DNA from 3 places in the Siminovitchia sp. FSL W7-1587 genome. Region 2 is predicted to be linked to each of the others. Evidence: riboswitches for the same ligand, from Rfam matches in the RefSeq annotation. Region 2 holds a riboswitch; each other region holds the start of a gene.

Region 1 (6,083 bases), 1.4 Mb from region 2:
AAAGGCCACCCACATTTTTGGCAAGCGTCAAAGTTCCGGGAATGACGCTTTCTTTCGCCTGTTTTCCGGTTATTCCATAGTCGCAGACAATCGAAGAGCCGCCCATGGAGATGGTGACGTTACGGGAGATTTTTTCACTCCAATAGCCGTCGGCCGGTTCGATCGTCACAACGTTTCCTTGTTCATCCCCCACTGTGACGAGTTCAGGTTTGAGACCGTCTAAATGGAATGTCACCATTTGCGCTTCGGGAAAAGCGCGGCCCATCGCATCTCCATCCAGGATGGGAATATTGTTCATGGCGGCCACCGCCACAGGGATGAGGGAATTGACGCCGCCTATTTCAATCGGCATGACGACGTCGGTCTTTTTGCCGCTTGCTTTTTCAAAAGCTTTTAATGGAGCGGCCAGTTGCTCGAAGGATGGAATTTTTTCGACAAGAACGCTTGGCGAGCCCATTCCGGAAGCCGGCAGTATCCATTGATCATCCTTCAGTTCATCAACAGTGATCACTTCAACGGGACCGTATTGTTGTATGGCGGATAAAGCCATCATTTTTCCGATATAGGGGTCACCGCCGCCGCCTGTTCCGAGCACGGTTGCGCCGACGGCAATACATTCAATATCTTCTTCCGTTAACCATTTCATTTAAAAACGCTCCTTTTTATAAAAAATCAGAATGAAAATCAACTGGAAGATAAATGCGGTCAAAAAGCTGTCCAAAGAAGGAATGGTTGTTAAAGTAAACAGCGCCAATCCAATCGGGCCTTCCATTGTCAGCCAGCTGATCAAAGTTCCGAGCGCCCAGGCCAAAAGCGGCAACAGCTTAAAGCGTTTATCGTTTTCTTCCCGGAACAACCGCATGCCCCCGATATAATAGGATGCTGTATAAACACCGCCGATGGGGGTGATAAACATCGTCATAATCGTTAAAAAGTCGATAAAGTGATCATAAATACCTAGGACGGCAAGTAGTGTGCCGACAATTCCGGCGATCAGGGTGAGTGTCACTTTGCTCGTTTTGGTAAAAATAACCGAAAGGCTCAATCCAGATGAATAGGCGTTGCTCGTATTCGTTGTCCATTGGGCCAGAATCAGCACTAAAATGCCCGGAATACCGAGGCCGACTGTAATCATTATCGTTGTTAAGCTGCTTTCATCCATAATGCGAGACAAAATCATTGCGATAATGATCATAAAACTGTTTCCAAAGAAAAATCCGAAAAAGGATGCCAGGACGGCATCTTTTTTTGTTCGAGCCCATCTTGAAATGTCCGGTGAAATCGTCGCCCCGACAACAAAAATGCTGATGACGAGCGAGATGGCCATCCCAAACGTAAATGTGTTTTCTACAGGGGCGTTCAGTTCGCTCGCGCCAAATTGCCGAATGGCCAGCCCCACTGCCGCCAAGACAAGGATGAGTAGCAGTGGAACGGACCATGAGCTTAATTTTTCAATCGCTTTATAGCCGATCACCGCGGTTGTCATCATTAATACTCCGCCGATTGCAGCCAACAACGGGACAGGAGCTTTTAATCCGAGCGCACCTTCAATGGCGGCATACGCATTCTCGGCAAAGAATCCGGCTTGGACACCGAACCAGCCCAGTAAGGAAATCGCCATAAATAAGGACACAAGCTTTGCTCCCGAAATGCCGAATGTAAATCTGGAAATCATTGATGTGGATAATCCGGTTACCGCTCCGACGTAGGCGCAAAAAGCGGCTAAGATGCCTAAAATGGCAGAACCGATCAAGACCGCCCACAAAGCGTCTTGAAAGGCCATGCCTTTTCCGAGTTCCGCCCCGAACAGCATCGCGGATAAGTCGATGCCAACCGCGATCCAAACGAGGCTGATGGAAAACCATGCTTTCCTCTCGCTCATCGGAACGGCTTCTCTGGCGTAATCATTTTTCATTTTCATATCCTCCCAGCAAAATCCTCATGATGTAAAGAGCTTCTTCTATTTGATGTTGCAGTTGTTTTTGATCGTACAGATTTATTTCCCAAAAAACCCCATCCATGATTACGACAAATTGTTTGATGAGCCTTGTCGCCTGATATTCAGTTATAGACGGGATGTCCCGTGTAATCAGCGTCAATAAAGAGTTAATCAACCAGTCGTCAAACTGTTGGATATGCTCCTGAAGATACTCATGGATTTCCGGCGGCGGTGCGGTGACAAGAGAAATGTAGGCATTCGTTTCCTCGTTATTCTCTTGGTGATAGGCGACCGCTCCTTTGATAAGCGCTTCAAAAATGTCAAAAATCGGCCGATCATGCACTTTTTGAAGAATTGACTGCATTTCTATGAAATGATCTTTTAATAGCTTTTGAAAAGCCGCCAAAAACAGCGCTTCTTTATTTTTGTAAAAAAAATAAATCGATGCTGGTTTTATGCCGACTTCTTTGGCAATATTCCGCATCGTGGCACCGTGGTAATTGAATTTGGAATATTCGCGAATGGCAGCTTGCAAAATCTTGTCTTTTGTCAAAAAATTCCACACCACCTAACAAGTGTTAGGTTAATGATAATGGAGCTTTTGGCGAAAATCAATAGGATAATAGAGGATGCCGGATAAGTGCTTGTTTCTTAGACAGGCAGTTTTAGGCAATCGCGAACGGCTTTTCTTTATGCCCCACAAACTTCTTGTTTCTAACTATCATCCGAATCCAGTATTTTTTCCTTGAAGGTTTTATTGAGTGGATCTTATTGGATTGAAGGTTTTATTGAATGGAAAATCTTATTGAAATCTCTATTTTACGTATCATCTGAAGGGAGATAGATTGAGGGCACATCATGACAAAAGGTTCATTTTTGTCATATCTCTTGTTTTTTTATTCTAAATTTGTATAATATTAAGTAAATCTAATAGCAATAACTGGGGGTGCCCAATGAGTTGGGCTGAGAGGAGAAACACGATGAAGTTTCTTGACCCTTTGGACCTGATCTGGTTAATGCCAGCGTAGGGAAGTTAGTCGGCAGTTTTGGGATACAGTATATGCAAGCCGGGTCCAGTCTTTCTTTGTGGACCCGGCTTTTTAATGTATCTGCCTCCAAGCTGTGTATTCAGATCTCGTCCTTTCAATTATTTTGTAGAGGAGAGATTTTTTTATGTCCATGTCATTCACAAATGAAAAAAATGGTACAGTCATGTTTCAATTTCCAGGAAGCAAAAAAGTGTATGTAGAGGGGTCAAGGCCTGATATCAGGGTTCCCATGCGGGAAATTATGTTGAGTGAGACGAAAACGGAGGCCAAAGTGGAAGCGAATTCTCCTGTTCGAGTATATGATACAAGCGGTCCATATACGGATCCTGATGTTAACGTAGACATTGCCAAAGGCTTGCTTCCGCTTAGAAGCAAGTGGATTCAAGAACGAGGGGATGTAGAAGAATATGAAGGCCGGGAAATGAAACCGGAAGACAATGGCTTTAAATCCAATCATGACCCGCGTGCCGATCGTCATATTTTTCCCGGGTTAAAGCGTAAACCACTCCGCGCCAAAAAAGGCGCAAACGTTACCCAGCTGCATTACGCCAAAAAAGGGATTGTTACACCTGAAATGGAATTTATTGCAATTCGTGAGAATATGAAACCAGAATTTGTCCGGGATGAAGTGGCAAGCGGCAGGGCGATCATTCCTGCAAACATTAATCACCCAGAGGCTGAGCCCATGATTATTGGGAGAAACTTTCATGTGAAAATCAATGCGAATATTGGGAATTCCGCGGTAACGTCCTCCATCGAGGAAGAAGTCGAGAAAATGACTTGGGCAACACGCTGGGGCGCTGATACAATCATGGATCTATCAACAGGGAAAAATATCCATACAACCCGTGAATGGATTATTAGAAACTCTCCGGTTCCGATTGGGACAGTTCCCATTTACCAGGCCTTGGAAAAGGTAAATGGAGTTGCGGAGGATCTTACATGGGAAGTATATCGCGATACTTTGCTGGAGCAGGCGGAGCAGGGGGTCGATTATTTTACCATTCATGCCGGCGTTCTGTTGCGATATGTTCCTTTGACAGCCAATCGTGTTACAGGAATCGTCTCCCGGGGCGGGTCTATTATGGCCCAATGGTGTCTGTATCACCATAAAGAAAACTTTCTTTATACTCATTTTGAAGAAATATGTGACATCATGAAGACTTATGATATCGCCTTTTCGTTAGGGGATGGCTTGCGTCCGGGGTCGATTGCGGATGCAAATGATCAAGCGCAGTTTGCGGAGTTGGAGACGCTTGGTGAACTGACGAAAATAGCCTGGAAGCATGATGTCCAAGTGATGGTGGAAGGGCCGGGGCATGTGCCGATGCATCTTATTAAAGAAAATATGGACAGGCAAATGGAAGCCTGCCAAGAAGCTCCCTTTTACACGCTAGGACCACTGACAACCGATATTGCTCCTGGGTATGATCACATTACCTCCGCTATTGGCGCTGCAATGATTGGCTGGTATGGAACCTCCATGCTTTGCTATGTCACCCCAAAAGAACATTTGGGACTTCCGAATAAAGATGATGTTCGGGAAGGGGTCATCACTTATAAAATCGCCGCACATGCGGCAGATTTGGCGAAAGGCCATCCGGGTGCGCAGATGAGAGATGACGCACTTTCCAAAGCCCGATTCGAATTTCGCTGGGAAGACCAATTCAACTTATCATTGGATCCGGAACGGGCAATGGAATATCATGACGAGACTCTTCCGGCTGATGCGGCCAAAACAGCGCATTTCTGCTCCATGTGCGGACCCAAATTTTGCAGCATGAGAATTTCTCATGACATTCGTAAATATGCGGAAAAAAACAACTTAAACACGCAGGAAGCATTTGAAAAAGGAATGCAGGAAAAAGCGGCTGAATTCCAAAAAGCCGGAAGCAGTATATACCAATAATTTTCTCTGGAGGTTTTCCGTATGAATGTACAAAAAATAAGAGAGGAAATTAAGCAGTTGGAAAGGAAAATAGAGGTATTGCAGGTACGGTTAAATGAAATCCAACAAGCCTGCGACCATCATTTTATTGGCGATGCATATTATGAAACCTGCAGCAAATGCAATAAGGTGAATGTATTATATTATTAATGGTTCACTACTAAAAGCCCCCGAAAGGAAACTGATATGCTCCCCTAAAGGTAGACAGATAAAAAATAAAAATCTGTTTTCCTTAAGGGGAGTTTTTTTCTAAAAAAGCGATTTGCGACCCCGCTTCCGAAAATATGCCTGCTTAAGGATCGCCCGGGAAATAGGGTGCTTACATCCATGGTGGGATTGCCAAGTGCTATCCCGTCCTTATCGGTTATTTTGGTAAAAGTCGTATCAGAGGTTATTCTGTTCAACAATCAAGCTGTGGCTAAGCCTTCCGTCGGTAAGTCAAAGGGTGTTTCCTTTAGATGAACCGGGCCGCTGGCCAAACAAATGATGATCGCCAAAGCTGGCGAAGCGGGAGTTGATCCCGCTAAATCGGGAACGGCGATATCGAAGACGGTCCCCTCGCCTATTTTCCGGAAGTCCATCCGCGTCCGGGTAGAGCTGCGGTGGGAGATGGAGAGAAAGAAAGCTCTCGTGAAGGGGCTTTTTATTGATGTTCTACATACGATATTCCCAAAAGATGTTGGAGGGATTTATCGTGGCGAAATGGATTGATGTTTCAACGACGAAACACCAGCTCAAGCTTTTTGACGGAAACAAGTTGATAAAGACGTACCCGATTGCTGTCGGCAAGATGTTAACGCCAACACCATACGGAAACTTTGCGGTCATCAACAAACAGCGGAATCCCGGAGGTCCTTTTGGTGTTATGTGGATCGGGTTATCAAAGCCCCATTACGGAATTCATGGGACAAATAACCCTTCTTCCATTGGCAAAAACGTTTCACATGGCTGTATTAGAATGCATAATCGTGATGTGCTGGATCTTGCCCGCCGAATTCCGATTGGGACGCGGGTTGTGATTCATAGGTAGGGGCCGGATTTTTTTTTGCCGCAGGATATTTTCTTTTTGCAAGGAGTGGGCTATTCTTAAAAAGAGACTACTCGAAATGCCGTTTTAAAAGTAAGATGCGGTATTTAGGAGTCATTT
Region 2 (6,083 bases):
AAAGGTCCTTCAAAACGCCACGGTCCATCCGTTTCCACCATCATTTGGCGGAGTGGATATTGCTTGGCAACCTCTTGAATTTCTTCTTCGTACAAGATATCGGGTGTAATTGAAATATAAAAACCATTGGCCGCCATTCTTTGGATTGTCTTCTTGTCTCCTTTAAACCAGTGAAAATGGGCATTTGTCACCTCGTGTTTTTCGAGCAGGTCGCACGCTAGGGGAGCATCATCGTAAACGGCATGAAGAACAATGGGCTTGTCCCATCTTTTTGCCAATTTGATAAACTCTTCGAGCAATTCGATATAGCCTTCCAGTTGGAAGCCTGGACCATGCTCGTTCCGCAAATAATACGGCAGGCCCACCTCGCCTACAGCCGTCAGCAAATCTACCCGGGCCTCCATCCAGGAAATGAAATCAGCCAATTCCCGATCACTAGGAAGCGGCTGTTCTGGATGGAATCCGAAAGCAGGGTAAACATGGGAATATTTTTTGCTTAGCGCCATATTTCGCTTGGACGATTCCAAATGGAAGGAAACGGAAATGAGTCCCGCACAATTCATCTGCTCCATCTCTCCCAATATGTCCGTTATCTCTTCATCTTTATAAAAATCAAGGTGAATATGTGAATCAATCATCTTACGCATTTTCATCATCCTGTTTGGCGATATGATTTGCAACAAGGCGCTTCCACTCTAAAAATTCATTTGATAAAACGAGATTTCCTGTTCGCGGTCTCTCAAATGGAACCTCGAACTGTTTGACGACCGTTGCTGGATTCGTCGACAAAATGGCAATTCGGTCCGAGAGGAACAATGCTTCTTCTATATTATGAGTGATGAAAAGAATCGTCCGGCGATATTCCATCCAAACTGACTGAAGCCACTTTTGCATATCTTGCCGGGTAAAATCGTCCAATGCCGAAAATGGCTCATCCAAAAGTATAAGCGGCTGCGGGTTTAATAACGCCCGAATAAAAGAAGCCCTTTGTTTCATTCCGCCAGACAAAGCATCGGGCAGCGAATGTTCGTACCCGGCCAAACCAGCTTTGTGGATCATATCGAACGCTTTTTGTTGATCCTGTTTTCCTCCCTGCAACTCCTGGCCCAGCAGGACATTTTGAAGGACGGTGCGCCATGGAAAAAGCGCGTGATGCTGCGGCATATAACTAATAAAACCCCGCTTTCCGGTAATCTCCTGGTCATGTAAAAAGATGGAACCTTGATCAGGCTTTAGCAAACCGCCAATCACATGAAACAAAGTGCTTTTTCCACTTCCGGAAGGTCCGAGAATCGAGATAAATTCGCCCTCTGCAATGTTCAGTTGAATATCTCGCAACACTTCTTTTTGTCCGAAACTTTTACTTACACCTTGTATTGTTAAATGGCCCATTCACAGTACCTTCCTTTTTCTCCACTTGATCAGCCTGTTTTCCATCAAGGTAATCACCCCAAAAAACAACAAACTCAAGAACATAATAATGAAAATCGCGACAAAAACGCGATCCGTGCGAAATGAGGAGGAAGCGAGCGTCATATAAACACCAAGCCCCTTTTTCGCTCCGAGCCACTCCGAGATCACCGCCCCCATGATGCTGTATGTGGCGGAAATTTTGAGTCCGGAAAAGACAGATGATAAAGCGTATGGCCATTCCAGCTTTGTAAATATATGCATTTTTGAAGCACCGACCATTAACATATATCGCTTCATCTCGGCCGGGGCACTCCTAAACCCGTCCATCGCCGCTACCGCGACAGGGAAAAAACAGACAAGGGTAATGACAATGACTTTGGGTAAAAGCCCAAACCCCAACCAAATCACCAGAAGCGGCGCCAATACAATAATCGGCACATTCTGCGATAAAATGAGGAGCGGATAAACGGATTCGTGAAATCCCGGCACTAAATGAAGCAAGATGGCGACAAGAATACCAACTGCACATCCGATCAAAAATCCTCCAATGGCCAGTCCAACTGTAGACTGGATATGCGGCGCGAGTTCCGCATATCCGGAAACCCCTTCTTTTGCAATGGAGCTGGGGGCAGGAAGCAGCCAGCCCTGAATGTTGGCAAGTTTTACGTATACTTCCCATATACATAATAAAAGGAGGAGGACCCCCAGTGGCCTCCATCCTTTTTTGACCAGCACTTTCATTACCGGTATTTCTCCGTCAATTGGCCCATGGAAATTCCGTCCGGCTGATACAATATTTTCACTTGGGAGATCACATTTTTACTGCCCATTTCAATCATCCGGTCATTCATTTTTTTCACAACATCCATCAATTTGGTAAAGTCCCCTTCCATCGTCGTTTCCAAAGGATGTACTTCATAACGGACTCCGGATTCCTCAATGACTCGAATCGCTTCATCGACATATGGAATAACGTCTTCGCCACTTTTTGTTTTCGGGATGATCTGTATGCTGATCAGTGAGTTTGTCATCGTTTACTCCTCCTATTTGGGTAAAAATTCATTCGTGAAGGCTTTTTCTACATCCATTTCCTTTTCGAGCAAATCTTTTTCAAGCATCCAGTCCATGTAGTTTTTCCATACTTCGGCCTTTTGTTCTCCCCAGCGGGCCGCATCATCTTGATAGCGGGGAGAAAGCCATTCCTGACTTTTTTTCACAAGCTCCGGATCAAGATCCGGTACCGCTTTGATCAATATCTCCGCAGCTTCTTCGGGTTGGCTGATAGCAAACTCGTACCCTTTGGAGACGGCTGCCATAAATGCTTTAACCGTATCCGGATCCGATTTGATCATTTCCTCATTCGTCGTAATGACTGGCGTATAATAATCAAGCTGATCAGAGTAATCGGTCAAGTAAATCATATTCATTTTTTCCCCGCGAAGCTCCGCTTCCACTCCCGTCCATGCATAATAAATCCAAGCGAAATCAACATCTCTTTGCACAGCGGTAAAAAAGTCCGCTTCTCCCATGTTGACAATATCCACTTTCTCTATATCGGCGCCAGACACCTCCATCAGTGACGCCAGGACCGCTTTCTCAAGCGGGGCTCCCCAGCCGCCATACGTTTTTCCTTCAAAGTCTTTCGGAGATGTAATGTTCTTTTCCTTAAGGGAGGCAAAACCGGATGTATTGTGCTGTATCACGGCTGCAAGAGACACAATCGGCACGTCTTGAACACGCGCCTCTGTCACGCTTTCTTGGTAACTCACTCCAAATTCGGACTTTCCAGAAGCAACAAGCTGATCAGAGCCAGCTTCCCCCGGCATGATGATGTCAACATCCAGGCCTTCTTCTTCAAAAAAGCCTTTTTCCTTCGCCACATAAAGCCCCGTATGATTTGTATTGGGCGACCAATCGAGTACGACCGACACCTTTTGATGTCCTTTTTCTTCTTTTTTTTCATTTTCATTTTTATCGGCCGCATTGTTCCCGCAGCCTGCCAGGAATAAAAGCAATGTGATGCAACCTGCCCACCATTTATTCATTGGATGTTCCTCCTTGAATGATAAAAAGCGCCCGGGAAAAAAGAACCCAAAAGGCGCCAAAAGTATATATTTGTATTCATTGACGTTCCCTTCGCTGGTATGAACCAGATCAGGTTCAAAGGGTCAGCATTTCACCAATGCTTTCTCAACCGGCGACACCGGTTCCCCTACTCAAATACGATGAAGTTTATTTTATTATATCAGAAGTAAAAAACTGCTCCAAGGCGGAGCAGTTCATTTTTATACCGGAGGAAAGATTGGTGGTGCTTGAGGGACGACTCCTCCAATAATTGGAGCGACGTACAGCGCAAATGCCACTCCTGCTGTTAAATATAGCTTTTTCATTTTCATTCCCCCCTTTCCGCGACTTTTTTATAATAATAAAGAGCTTTATCCAAGTTAGAGTCTGAATAATATCGGGCCAAGGATAAAGCGAATTTATTATAATCTTCTATAAAATAGGTCTTTTCCAAATATGGAAGCAAGTCATTTTCCAGAAAGTCCATCGCTCTATCTTTTCTGTTTTTCAATAAGTATTGATAATATTTGAAAATGAGCTGCTGCTTCCTCATGGAGCTTGCTTTTGTTTCCTGCAGTATTTTTGAAATATTTTCGAGTGCTTGTTCTTTCCGGCCCAGGGAAATGAGAAGCTCGGTGTAACTGCACAAGCTCGTTAAATACTCCGTTTCCGTCTGCGCATGTTCCATTGAAAGGAGATAATAGCGGGCAGCCTGATCCATTTCGCCCATTTTCTCTAAGAGCAAGGCATAATTGTTATACATGGCCGACTTTAATTCATCCGCATTAATCAAGTTCATATTTTTAAATATATAGTTATATTGTTCAGTGGCATTCTCGTAAATGCCCAAATCTGTATACGCAATGCCTAATAGAAACTGGGTATGCAATATTCGCAAATAATTAAACGATCTGGAAAACGCCTCCAACGCTTTATGGCCGTATGCAACACTGCTGCTGCTATCTTTTAGATTAGCATAATTGAAGGCAATGAAATAATAGAGTTCCGCTTGCCACGAAGACGGCAATAGATCATTCGCTTCTACTTTTAGCAGAGTATCCAAAGATAATTTATAATCACCTTTTATAATATAGTAAGCGCCATTAATAAATTCATAAAGCTCTTTTTCCTGTTCTGGCATTGAATTGACTATTTGTCTGATAATTTCTTGTTCCTTTTCAGCTTCCTCCAAATGATTCATCAGCAAGTGATAGCGATATACATATAAATGATAGAGTGATATATAGTTGGAAAACGTAATACACTCTTGTAATTCCTTCACACGATTGTAGCACTCCGTTGCCCGTTCCTTATCATACGAAAGCACCGCATCGAGTAAATCGGAAAGTTCTGTAGAAATCTTTTCTGATGTCTGCTGAATGGAATCCAGTGAAATGCCCAACCGATCGAGCAGCAGCATGATCGTTTCCCAATTTGCTTCTTTGTTATAGTTCTCAAACTTGCTTAAATGTGTGACAGAACAAATTCCCTTGCATAATTCGGACTGGGTCATATTCCTTAATTGGCGATGATATTTAATCATCGCACCTATATTCATCTTTTCTAGGCTCATATCTTCATCCTCTAGTCATGCTACTGTATAGATAAATGGTAGCATAAATTGGATAAAAAATCTATTTTTTGATAAACTTGTCATCTATTATTATCTAATATTTCTTTTAATGCAATCTCTATATTCGGATACAAAAAATCAAATTGATGTTTGATCGCCATTTCGGGAGTCACCCGCTGCCCCCGAACGAGCATATTGCTCATTTCTCCCAGTAACACGCGAATGAACCATTCAGGAACCGGAAGCCAATCCGGCCGCCCCAAAACAGCGCCGAGCGTTTTTCCAAACTCTTTCATTTGAACCGGCTTGGGTGCTGTGGCGTTTATCGGTCCAGAAATAGCAGGATGCTCGATTACAAAAGCTATTAAACGGGCCGCATCCTCCACATGAATCCAGGAAACCCATTGTTCACCGGAGCCAACCGTCCCTCCCACCCCCAACTTATAAGGAAGTGCCATCAAAGGGAGCGCGCCTTCTTTTCCAAGAATCAGGCCCAATCTGACAAGCACGGTTCGAATTCCAAGTCCTTCCGCCGCCAAGGCTTGTTCTTCCCAATCTTTTACGACAGTTGCCAAAAAGTCGGTCGCCTCGCTCCTTGAAGCTTCTGTAAATGTTTCCGTGGCAGACATGCCATAATACCCAATAGCCGAAGCATTGACCAACACTTTCGGTTTGTGGGCCATTTTTTCCGCCAAGCGTATCAGTTCTTTCGTTGCAGCCCGCCTGCTTCTTACAATTCTATCCTTCTTTTTGCTTGTCCATCTGATTCCATTAATCGTTTCTCCTGCCAGATTGACGAAAGCATCCACATTTATCAGTTCTTCTTCAGGCCGTGCTCCATCAACTAGCCATTTGACAGCCGCAAGACCTTCTGATTTTTCGACCTTGTCAGGATCTCTTGATAAAATAGTCACGCGAAAGCCATTGTTCAAAAGCTGCTTTTGCAACACTTTACCAAGAAAACCACTTCCGCCCGCAATCGCAACATGCATATCCATTCCCCCCGCTCAAATTCAATGTATATTTAAATATG
Region 3 (6,083 bases), 480 kb from region 2:
TTATCAATCATGCAAAGGCTTGACCCGTTTCATATTGATCGTCTTCTAATACGAGAATGCCTTTTTTCTCAGGTGCATTTGGGAGACCGAGCTCACGTGCCGAGCAAATCATTCCGCTGGAAGCCACTCCCCTTAACTCCGCATCCTTGATAACCATGCCGCTTGGCATGACGGCACCCACTTTGGCCACGACAACCTTTTGGCCTGCTTCCACGTTGGGAGCCCCACAAACGATTTGCAGTTCTTCCGACCCGACATCGACGAGACAGACACTTAGTTTATCTGCATTCGGATGCTTTTCTTTCTGTTTAACGAACCCGACAACAAACTTTGGTGAAAGATCTGCTTCCAACTTCTCTTCCATTCCGTTTTCTGCCAGCGCCTTCTCGATGTTCTTCACCAATTGCTCGGTCAGTTCCACTTTTCCATTTGCATCAATATCTATGTATTTGGATGCGTGAAAAAGGTTGAACCCTCCTGTTACATTCGTTTCCCCGTCAAAGATCCGGACCGCATCCCTTTTTCGTTCAAATTGAAACTTTTCCCGGTCTACATCCTTCAACACGATCATTAACGTATCGCCAATTCCTTCACGGTTATAAAATACATTCATGTATTGTTCCCCTTTCCATTGTCTACTCTTCTATTTTTACCCATAATAAATATCGGCTCAAGTTTTCCTTTTTCATATATAAATGAGAGCGCCGTAATGGGTACAAGGCCATTTGTAAAAAAGCTCATCGTCATTTGCGCCAGTACATCGTAGCCGGTCTCATTCCGCAAGTCGGCGATGATGAGAACATCTTGATGAGGAACCGCCACAGCCATTTCCCCTTTTATATTTGTTGCCGTTTCTTCTAAAAACTTTTCGTTTAATATTCGGCTTGCGTCGTATCCGTCATTTGTATTCAGAAAGTAGAACTCGTTTCCGGCCACCTCGTCTTTTTTCATGGCCGTCGGAAGCGAGCGGACATTGAATCGTGCCATTTCCCGGATTTCGTGCGGATCGAGACCCTCTTTCTGTATAAACTCATCATCAATCAGGCGATATGTTTTTCCAAGGTCGAGCGCATAATACACTCTTGTCTCTGCCGTATGCTCATCGGTAAGAAACTTATTGCCGTCTTCGGATTCAACGGGAAACGAGGTGGAGCGAATCACGGGAAAAATATTTTTTTCACTTCCGGCAACAACTTGTTCCCGATCCATGACACCAAGCGCTTCTTCGGCGTAATAAACGACTTCATCAATCGCTTTTTCCTTGCGCTCATGCCATTTGGCAACGATTCCCGGCAAGGAAATATCAATCCCTTTGCCATTTTCCGCATTTTCAACACGCAATAATTCTTTTTTTCGATCATATGTAATCGTCCGGCCTTCTTTGCTTAGCCGCGCCTCAAGCTCTTCTTTTAGTTTTCGCTCACTCATTTTCAATGAAAGACCCTCCCTGGGTAAAATACGCTACCATCCATCATACATCAAAATGACACGGGCTAAAAGAATGAACGCTTTACTCTTTTTTCGTATTACACCACTCAACCATGAAATGCAACAAAGTCTTCGTAAACTTGCATAACTGTTCAATGTTTATTTTTTCATCCACGGAATGAGCTTCTTCTACTGTACCCGGCCCGTAAATAGCTGAAGGGATTCCCGCTTCCTGGAACCAGCCTCCATCCGTAACTGTTTTGGACATCCCTGTTTTTGCAGCCGTTTGCCATACGTGTTGATGAGACTGCTGCAGCCTCTTAATCGCGGGATGACTTTCCTCAAGCTCCAGAGCCGGAAAAATTTCACCCTTTTCCTCGATCATGGATCGGCCACCCCAGCGAAACTGCGGAGGATTGTCTTTTAGCCAAGGGTCAGCCTCAGCGACACGGCGAATATGGCTTTCGATCTCAGCAGTAACAGACTCATATGTTTCATTCGGATAATAATGAACGGTCACCCACAAACGGCATTCATCTGCTATAAATGCGGGATGCCTTCCTCCTTCAATTACGGCTGGATTAATGGTGTTCGCCCCAGCCGGAAAGCCCGGATAGTGCTTGGTTATCGCCCAATGGCGTTCTAATTCCTGCAACCCGGCAATGATTTTCATCATTTTTTCTATGGCGCTCGCTCCATATACCCCACCGCCGGCATGAATCATATGTAGACGCATAGCATCGTGGAAAACCTCACGGCTTTTCACGGTGATCCAGCCAGTTATCACTCCTCCCTGCCCATGGATTTCACTATCGCTCACATCCATGACAAGGGCAAAATCACCTGAGTATCCCCGTTCAATACAAGAAAGTGTTCCGGCTTCTCCCACTTCTTCCCCAATTACCGACTGGAATTGCAAATCACCTTTCAGCTCAATACCATGCTCATTTAACAATTTAAAAGCAAAAAGCGCTGCCGCCATTGCACCTTTCATGTCCGCAACGCCCCGACCATAAGCAAAACCGTTCTTGGTTATCATGTCAAAAACAGGGACAGTCCATTCACTTTGATCTCCTACTTCCGCTACATCAATATGGCCATTGATAATCAAACTGTTGTAACGCTCCCCCTCGGTCCCCTTCTTGATCCCAACCACATTCGGATCATTCTCGTAAACGTCCCAGCTATCTGTTTCGAAATGTACCTGCTGTAAAAACGATTCAATATATTGTTGGACCTCCCTCGTATTTCTCGCAGGAGGACTAACCGTTGGATAACGAACTAACTCCTTTAAAATGTCCAGTAATTCACCTTGCCTCTGATCAACACTTGCGCTCAAATCATTTTGTATACTTAGCATGATAATTCTTCCTTTCTATATATGGATGAAAATCCCTGGCGAGTGCTTAGGCCGATGATTCCCCGTCACAACTGGCATATCAATTACATAGAGCTACTTCCATCTCTGACACTTTATTACGTTCCAAACGTGAAAAAAGCCGCTCTTCACGCAGGAAGGCAGCGGCTTTTAAAACAATGACAAAGCAGCCTGCTTCCCTACGCCAGCATAAACCGGATCAGGTTCAAAGGGTTTACTTCTCAGCCGTCAAGGCTCCCCCAGCAGAAAATATTTCGCAATATTCTTCTATCATCATCTATCTTATCATAATATTACTGATTGTACACAATACCGGAAGGCGCCGCGCATTGAAGCATGAACGATCACAAAGCGCTCGGCCATCGAAAGAGATTGCGATACATAAAAAAGTGAAGCACGCTTCCTTCCAACCGCAAGCTTTTGAAAAAAACTGTCCAGCGTTGTAACAGCTCCGGCGAATTCTTGCCGACTTTCGCTGAAAGCTGAGCGAAAAAGCGCTCCTTCACACTTACTCAGACAGGCCGTTTATAAAGTCCTCGATTTCTTCCAGCGTTTTTCTGTCTTTGCTTACAAACCTTCCTGCTTCTTTCCCGTCATGGTATGCGACAAAACTTGGAATACCAAAGATATCCATTTCTTGGCATAGTTCAAGAAATTCATCCCGATCGACGTATACGAAATGATATTCCGGATAATCCGCTATTAACCGCGGCAATACAGGTTCAAGCACCTTACAGTCCGGACACCAGTCGGCGGAAAACATAAAGATGGCACGTTCTTCATTCTTCAATTGCTCAAATTGTTCTTTTGATTGCAGTTTTTCCATATTACTTCCCTCCAGCATTTATAAGCATCTGGCCAGGTTTAATCCAGCCGCGCTTTCTCATATATTCTGATATGATTAAGCTTATCACAGCCGGACCAATAACATGGAGTACAATGACTTGGATCAGAACACTTGTTGAAAATCCCATCGTTGTAAATGTCATGATCTGCCCGACAAAACCGCTCGTTCCCATACCGGCTCCAGCGGCATTGCTGGTCATTCTCCATACGGTCGCCCCAATTGGAGCCAATAGGATGCCGGCAACTGTCGGTGGAATTAATATAAGCGGATAGCGAATAATATTCGGAACCTGCAACATGGAAGTCCCAATCCCGATAGCAAGCAAACCTCCCACTTTATTTTCCCTGTAGCTTGCCACCGCAAATCCGACCATCTGTGCACTGCAGCCAATCGTGGCAACGCCGGCGGCAAGTCCATTCAAATCAAGCATCAAAGCGATAGCCGCACTGGAAATGGGAGCCGTGAGAGCAAGTCCCATCAATGTGGCGACCACCATCCCCATGACGATCGGACGCTGGTCTGTAGCCCACATGATCCAGCTTCCGAAGACCGTCATAAATGTCGAAATGGGCGCTCCCACGAACTTTGCCACGGCAAATCCGGTAAAAATAGTAACAAGTGGAGTAACAATAATATCAACTTTCGTCTCCTTGCTAACCATTTTTCCAATTTCCGTTGACATTAACGCGGCCACATAACTTCCTGCGGGACCGCCAAATTCAGCACCGGCCGCACCAGTTGCCACTGCCGCAAAAATGACCAAAGGTGGCGCGCCAAGTCCAAAGGCAATCGCCACTCCGATTGCCGGCCCCATTAATCCCATCGCCATTTCGCCCATTTCAACGAAAAATGGCCATCCGAGCTGTTCACCAACCGTTTTCATAATCAAACCGATAATCAAAGAAGAAAAAAGTCCGAGCGCCATATAACTTAACGCATCAATTACATAAGCTTTTGCAGTTAAATGGACACCTTTCCTGTCGAGAAATTGTTTCAACGCCAAATCCTCCTGTAAAAAATAAATACAAGTCCACTTAACTAGTGTAAAGACAACTGTATTTTTTGTCTATCTTTTATTTCATATTTTTCCCCATAAACAAAGAAAACACCCCCACACAATGGGGGGTGTCAATCGTTATGATTCAACGATATTGATATACATCTCCTCTGCTGGAGGAGCTTTTTCCACATAATCCGTATCTTCCAGCCACTGGATGACTTCATTCCATAAATCTTCCGACTGACTTCCAAACGCTTCGTTTTCCTTTTCCATTTTTGGAAGCAAAATATTCAAGCTTTCCTGTTCTACTTCTTTGTTGAGAGGAAAGTTTTCATCGTCCTGATTGTTTAATAAAATTTCCAGCGCTTCTTCCGGGTTTTCTTTCATAAACTCATACCCTTTTGAAGCTGCCTTCCAAAAAGAACGGATTGAATCTTCTTTTTCTTTCCATGTATCATCATTTGTGACAAACACCAGCTCGTAGTAACTTGGAACACCATAATCTACTGGATTAAAATGCTCCGTTTCTACTCCTTGGTTGGCAAGCATAGGGACTTCATGATTGATAAAAGCACCGGTAACCGCATCCACCCGCTTTGTCGCAATCGCCGCATTCAGCTCAAAACCGACGTCCGTCATCTTCACCTTGCTCATATCTCCGCCATCAGACTCCACGATTGTTTGTACGAGCGGTTCATTAAGCGGCGTTCCCGGCCAGCCGACTGTTCTTCCTTCCAAATCTTTCGGTCTCTTTATATCACTGTCTTTCAAATAAATAATATGATTGAGCGGACTTCTGACAATCGCAGCGACCGATTTTACCTGTACCCCATCAGCCCTTGCCGTGATCACATCAGATTGATAACCGATGCCAAGTTCAATATCTCCTGTAGCTGCCAGATTAATAGGGTCCGTTGGATTGGCAGGAAAACGGATGTTCACATCCAGTCCTTCCTCTTCAAAAAAACCTTTTTCCTTTGCAGCATATAAATAACTATGGACGGCGTTGGGATACCAGTCCAGCATAATGTCAAAAGATTGTAATTCTTTATCCGTTTCCTTCGTTTTATCTGGGCTGGAAGCAGTTTCCCCCTGTTCTCCCCCACATGCCGAAAGCAGCATTACAGCGAATAATGCGCAATAGAATACAATTCTCTTTCTCATTTTATATTTCTCCATTTCATCGTTATTTTTTCAAGCCAAGCGACAAGCAAAAACAACATAATGCCCGTCAGCGATAACAGAACGATTGGCGCAAACACTCCCGCTCCATCAAATTGTGTCATCATTCTTCGACTAAAGTATCCAAGCCCCTTGTCAGCTCCCAGCCACTCCCCGATGGCCGCTCCGATGACGCTCAATGTAACGGCTACTTTTAATCCCGAATAGAAATGGGGTAATGCCGACGGAAGCTCCACCTTATAAAATAT

What was found. A riboswitch is a leader RNA that binds a small molecule or an ion and turns the genes downstream of it on or off. The one in region 2 is predicted to bind thiamine pyrophosphate.
Region 1: it holds a riboswitch for thiamine pyrophosphate, as region 2 does, so the genes downstream of both, thiC (phosphomethylpyrimidine synthase ThiC) here and NST31_RS14325 (ABC transporter substrate-binding protein) in region 2, are expected to answer to the same signal.
Region 3: it holds a riboswitch for thiamine pyrophosphate, as region 2 does, so the genes downstream of both, NST31_RS16765 (acetylornithine deacetylase) here and NST31_RS14325 (ABC transporter substrate-binding protein) in region 2, are expected to answer to the same signal.

Annotation. Positions count from the first base shown of each region.
Region 1 is NZ_CP150169.1:1,643,705-1,649,787, reverse strand. Features, by position in the region: gene NST31_RS07735 (DUF917 domain-containing protein) at 1-646, opposite strand, end outside; gene NST31_RS07730 (cytosine permease) at 647-1,915, opposite strand; gene NST31_RS07725 (TetR/AcrR family transcriptional regulator) at 1,905-2,492, opposite strand; TPP riboswitch at 2,872-2,987, shown strand; gene thiC (phosphomethylpyrimidine synthase ThiC) at 3,113-4,897, shown strand; gene NST31_RS07715 (serine protease) at 4,919-5,086, shown strand; gene NST31_RS07710 (hypothetical protein) at 5,420-5,647, shown strand; gene NST31_RS07705 (L,D-transpeptidase) at 5,631-5,966, shown strand.
Region 2 is NZ_CP150169.1:3,069,933-3,076,015, reverse strand. Features, by position in the region: gene NST31_RS14345 (TatD family hydrolase) at 1-647, opposite strand, end outside; gene NST31_RS14340 (ABC transporter ATP-binding protein) at 640-1,392, opposite strand; gene NST31_RS14335 (ABC transporter permease) at 1,393-2,154, opposite strand; gene NST31_RS14330 (thiamine-binding protein) at 2,154-2,444, opposite strand; gene NST31_RS14325 (ABC transporter substrate-binding protein) at 2,457-3,458, opposite strand; TPP riboswitch at 3,527-3,637, opposite strand; gene NST31_RS14320 (helix-turn-helix transcriptional regulator) at 3,806-5,050, opposite strand; gene NST31_RS14315 (TIGR01777 family oxidoreductase) at 5,131-6,042, opposite strand.
Region 3 is NZ_CP150169.1:3,545,718-3,551,800, reverse strand. Features, by position in the region: gene ytpR (YtpR family tRNA-binding protein) at 8-613, opposite strand; gene NST31_RS16770 (DUF1444 domain-containing protein) at 610-1,428, opposite strand; gene NST31_RS16765 (acetylornithine deacetylase) at 1,511-2,788, opposite strand; TPP riboswitch at 2,966-3,057, opposite strand; gene NST31_RS16760 (thioredoxin family protein) at 3,315-3,632, opposite strand; gene NST31_RS16755 (PTS sugar transporter subunit IIC) at 3,634-4,650, opposite strand; gene NST31_RS16750 (ABC transporter substrate-binding protein) at 4,789-5,817, opposite strand; gene NST31_RS16745 (ABC transporter permease) at 5,814-6,083, opposite strand, start outside.